DNA from 2 places in the Bacillus cereus group sp. Bce041 genome. Region 1 is predicted to be linked to the other one. Evidence: riboswitches for the same ligand, from Rfam matches in the RefSeq annotation. Region 1 holds a riboswitch; the other holds the start of a gene.

Region 1 (2,209 bases):
ATTTATATTCGACCACTCATATATTAGAAAAACAACATAACAAGCAAGCCCAAATATTATATTTTTCATATCGTTTATTTCCTTTCCACAAATGTTCCCTTATATGAAAAAAGCGAGCCAATTAACGGGTTTCGTACTTGTACATGAATTCGAAAACACTGTAGTGTTGCATCATAACTTTCAACAATTTTTGCTTCACCATACAAAAATTTTGGTAACGGCATTTTTCTTCCAAACATATAAAACCATTGTTTCTTTGAAGAAATATGCATTGCCCCTAACTCATCGATATGAAAATGCAGTGTAGAAACGAGTAAATGTGGTTCGCCAAAATAATCTACAATTTCATTTTCGTTTCCATCCAATTGCATAACTGCATTAAAATATCTTTTCTTATTTCACCTATTGATTCCCCTTCTCCAGCTATTTCAAACCCAAATCCAATCTTTGTTTTATACAAAAACTTCTGTGGTTCTCCTTCTTTTTTCTCTAAATACGAAATTTCAGTAAAGCGAGCATCCCACTCTGTATGTATAGCTGGTTCTTGCGTATATTCCCATAATTTTCCCATCGTCGTGTTCATTTTTGTCGCAACATAAATAGGCTGTTTCCTTTTCATTCTCCCACCTCCTATGCACTATAAGTTTAATGTACATGCAATGAATTTATTTTGCTACATTTTTCACAAACTTCCTCAGAAAAAAAGAAAGAATTTTTAAAATATATATAAAACACTTGATTCCCCGAAAAATTTAAATTATTATAAAACAAATGTTACCAACAACTTCATAAATCAAACACTCTCGCCTAAAACGTGAGATAGAGGTTGCGATACTTATGAGTATTCTAATGGAGACACAGAGATGTCTATGAACTTAGATGAAAGGAAGTATTGCCGAAATTGATAAGTTTCTCTGCATTTATCAATTGGGGCTGTTTTCGAATAGAAACAGAACTGTCATATGTACAGACGTGTACGTATGAAGAGCTATCTACAAAAAAGAGATATCATTTTTTATGATATTCCTTTTTTGGCGGTTTTTTTATTAGCTCCGTTTTCTGTTTCCCTTTTCCTGTAACAGCACCATCCTCACTTATTTGAGATGGTGTTTTTTGTTTGTCTTTCTGGTAACTACAGGAGTATTGGGATTTATATATTTCCTAATCTATTCTTAAAAATAGACGAAAGAAGGAATCTGTAATGGAAACAATTGTTCAAAAATTCGGTGGCACTTCTGTCGGAAGCGTCGAACGCATTCAACATGTAGCAAATTTAATTATTGAAGAATATGAACGAGGTCATAGCATTGTCTCTGTCGTTTCAGCAATGGGAAAAAGCACAGATGAACTTGTCGCACTCGCTAACGCTATCACAGAAAATCCAAGTAAACGTGAAATGGATATGCTTCTATCTACAGGAGAACAAGTAACTATTTCATTATTAACAATGGCACTGCAAGCAAAAGGCTATCATGCAATTTCATTAACAGGGTGGCAAGCTGGTATTACGACAGAATCTGTACATAGTAGTGCACGGATTACTGACATTCATACAGATCGTATTCAATCTTATCTTGCTGAAGGTACGATTGTTATTGTAGCTGGTTTCCAAGGAGTCAGTGAAGATTTTGAAATTACAACGCTTGGACGAGGCGGTTCTGATACAACTGCTGTCGCATTAGCTGCTGCACTAAACGCAAAAAAATGTGATATTTACACAGATGTGACCGGCGTATATACGACGGATCCACGAGTTGTAAAAGATGCTTATAAATTAGATGAAATTTCTTATGACGAAATGTTAGAACTTGCAAACCTCGGTGCTGGCGTATTACACCCGCGTGCTGTTGAGTTTGCTAAAAATCATAACGTAGTTTTAGAAGTTCGCTCAAGTATGGAACAAGAAAACGGAACAATTGTAAAAGGAGAATGTAACATGGAACAACAATCAATCGTTAAAGGTATTGCATTTGAAGATAATATTACACGCATCACAGTGAAAGGATTAGAACAAGGTTCACTTTCAACTGTTTTCTCTACATTAGCAGCGGCACATATTAATGTAGATATCATCATTCAAAGTATTACAAATGAAGGAACTGTTCATCTCTCCTTCTCCATTCACTCGAATGATTTAAGAGAAACATTAGAAGTATTGGAACAAAATCAAGAAACTCTTCACTACGAATCTGTAGAACATGAAAATCAC
Region 2 (2,209 bases), on a different contig from region 1:
TAATGACTAATTGCAATTCCGACCCATGCGATAAAACCAGACATTCCAGATGCGTTTAATAACCAAATGTATACAACACCGTCACCGAATAAAGAAGCAATGAAAGCAATACTACCAACAATTGACGTTACAATTAACGCGTTAACAGGTACACCGCGGCTATCTAATTTACCAAGAAACTTTGGTGCTTTTCCTTGGCGAGCTAAATCCCAAAGCATACGAGTTGATGCATACATACCAGAGTTACCAGCAGATAGTACAGCAGTTAAAATAACAGCGTTCATAACAGAAGCAGCAAAGGCAACGCCCGCTTTTTCAAAAATAAGTGTAAACGGACTTACTGTAACATCACTTGCTGCAAGGCTTTCAGTTGTATAAGGAATTAATAAACCGATAACGAGAATCGCAAGGATATAGAATAAAAGAATACGCCAAAAGATTGAACGAATTGCTTTCGGAATATTACGTTCTGGATCAGACGTTTCACCAGCAGCTACTCCTAATAGTTCAGTACCTTGGAAGGAGAAACCAGCTGCCATAAACACACCGATAATTGCCATGATACCGCCGTTAAATGGTGCATCTGCAACAGTGAAGTTTTTAAATCCAACCGTTTCGCCGCCCATAATTCCAAAAATCATCATGAAACCAACAATTAAAAAGATAATAATCGTAACTACTTTAATAAGTGCGAACCAATATTCAGATTCACCAAACCCTTTAACAGATAAGTAGTTTAAAAGGAAAATAATAGCTAAACATAATCCGCTCCAAATAAGAGAAGGGGTATCTGGGAACCAAAATTTCATAATTAATGTTACAGCAGCTAGTTCAGCAGCAATCGTAATTGCCCAGTTATACCAATAGTTCCATCCAAGTGCAAAGCCAAGTGATGGATCAACAAATTTTGTTGCATACGTGCTAAAAGATCCAGTAACAGGCATGTAAGCTGCAAGTTCAGCTAAGCTTGTCATTAAAAAATAAACCATAATTCCAATTGCGGCGTATGCAATTAATGCGCCACCAGGTCCAGCTGTATGGATGACACCACCGCTGGCAAGAAATAGTCCGGTACCAATTGTACCACCGAGAGAAATCATCGTAAGGTGCCTTGATTTTAGACCGCGTCTTAATTCACCTTTTCCTTGTGTAGTTTGCGTTTTAGAGGTAGATTGATTTGTTGCGCTATTCATGTTCAACACTCCTTTTCTTGTAGGTTAGGAAGGAGCGGGGGAGAAAAATACAAAAAACCGCCAAAGGAATTTGGCGGAACGTTTCACAAATAACCACCCCATCATACCCTTCCGTTAAGATAGCACCCCACATTTACACGGTAATTTTGTAAACGTGACAGTTCTGTTCCTTTCGGAGACAGCCCCAGCTCATATTTCCAGAGAAGAAATATAAACTTCGGCAACTTTTCCTTTCAAACGGAGTCAGCTGACATTCTCTGTGTCTCGTCCGTTTTACTATTAAAAGTCGCAACCTCTACCTCATCGGATTGATGAGGATTTATATTGCTAAGATTTTTAATATATGGCAATTGTAATGACTTTCTGAATATATTGCAAGATATTTTGTAGGAAAAAATCAAAAAATATCGGTTATTGTATAGGAAACGCTTGCAAAACTCCACCCGAACCAACTATTATGTAGCAATAAGCAAAGAAAAAATTGTTATACAAATGTTTCGCAAAAAATATTGAAAAATCCTTTAAATTAAAAGAAAATTCAGAAAAATATAATTCGACATTCATGATAAGGTCATATTATTTGTTATAATTAAAGTAACGTTTAAGCAAAAAGGGGAAATCAAAATGAAATTAGAAACAGAAAGGCTCTATCTAGTGCCGTGCACAGAAGAGAGGATTCAAGTCGCTAACGAGCAAGGATATAATAGCGGTCCGCATATTGTGGGGCATGTAGAGAATATAAAACAAGATGCGGCTTTATTATCATGGGGGGCGTGGTATGTTCTTCGGAAAGAAGATGATATCGTTTTAGGTGATATTGGGTTTAAGGGGAAACCAAATGAGAATCAAACAGTAGAAATCGGTTATGGATTTATTGAGAAATATTGGAATCAGGGCTATGCAACAGAAGCTGTAAGAGGACTAATCGATTGGGCTTTCAAAACAGGAGAGGTAGAAACAATAATTGCAGAGACACTCCTAGATAATTATAGTTCGATGCGTGTTTTAGAAAAGTT

The links. A riboswitch is a leader RNA that binds a small molecule or an ion and turns the genes downstream of it on or off. The one in region 1 is predicted to bind lysine.
Positions count from the first base shown of each region.
Region 2: another riboswitch for lysine. It lies ahead of ACUN13_RS17395 (amino acid permease); the one in region 1 lies ahead of ACUN13_RS06695 (aspartate kinase).

Region 1 covers NZ_JBQXON010000002.1:151,115-153,323, forward strand. The annotation lists gene ACUN13_RS06680 (YndJ family protein) at 1-69, opposite strand, end outside; partial or broken gene ACUN13_RS06685 (DUF4166 domain-containing protein) at 75-398, opposite strand; partial or broken gene ACUN13_RS06690 (hypothetical protein) at 341-619, opposite strand; lysine riboswitch at 813-999, shown strand; gene ACUN13_RS06695 (aspartate kinase) at 1,202-2,209, shown strand, end outside.
Region 2 covers NZ_JBQXON010000005.1:98,612-100,820, reverse strand. The annotation lists gene ACUN13_RS17395 (amino acid permease) at 1-1,193, opposite strand, end outside; lysine riboswitch at 1,306-1,499, opposite strand; gene ACUN13_RS17390 (GNAT family N-acetyltransferase) at 1,818-2,209, shown strand, end outside.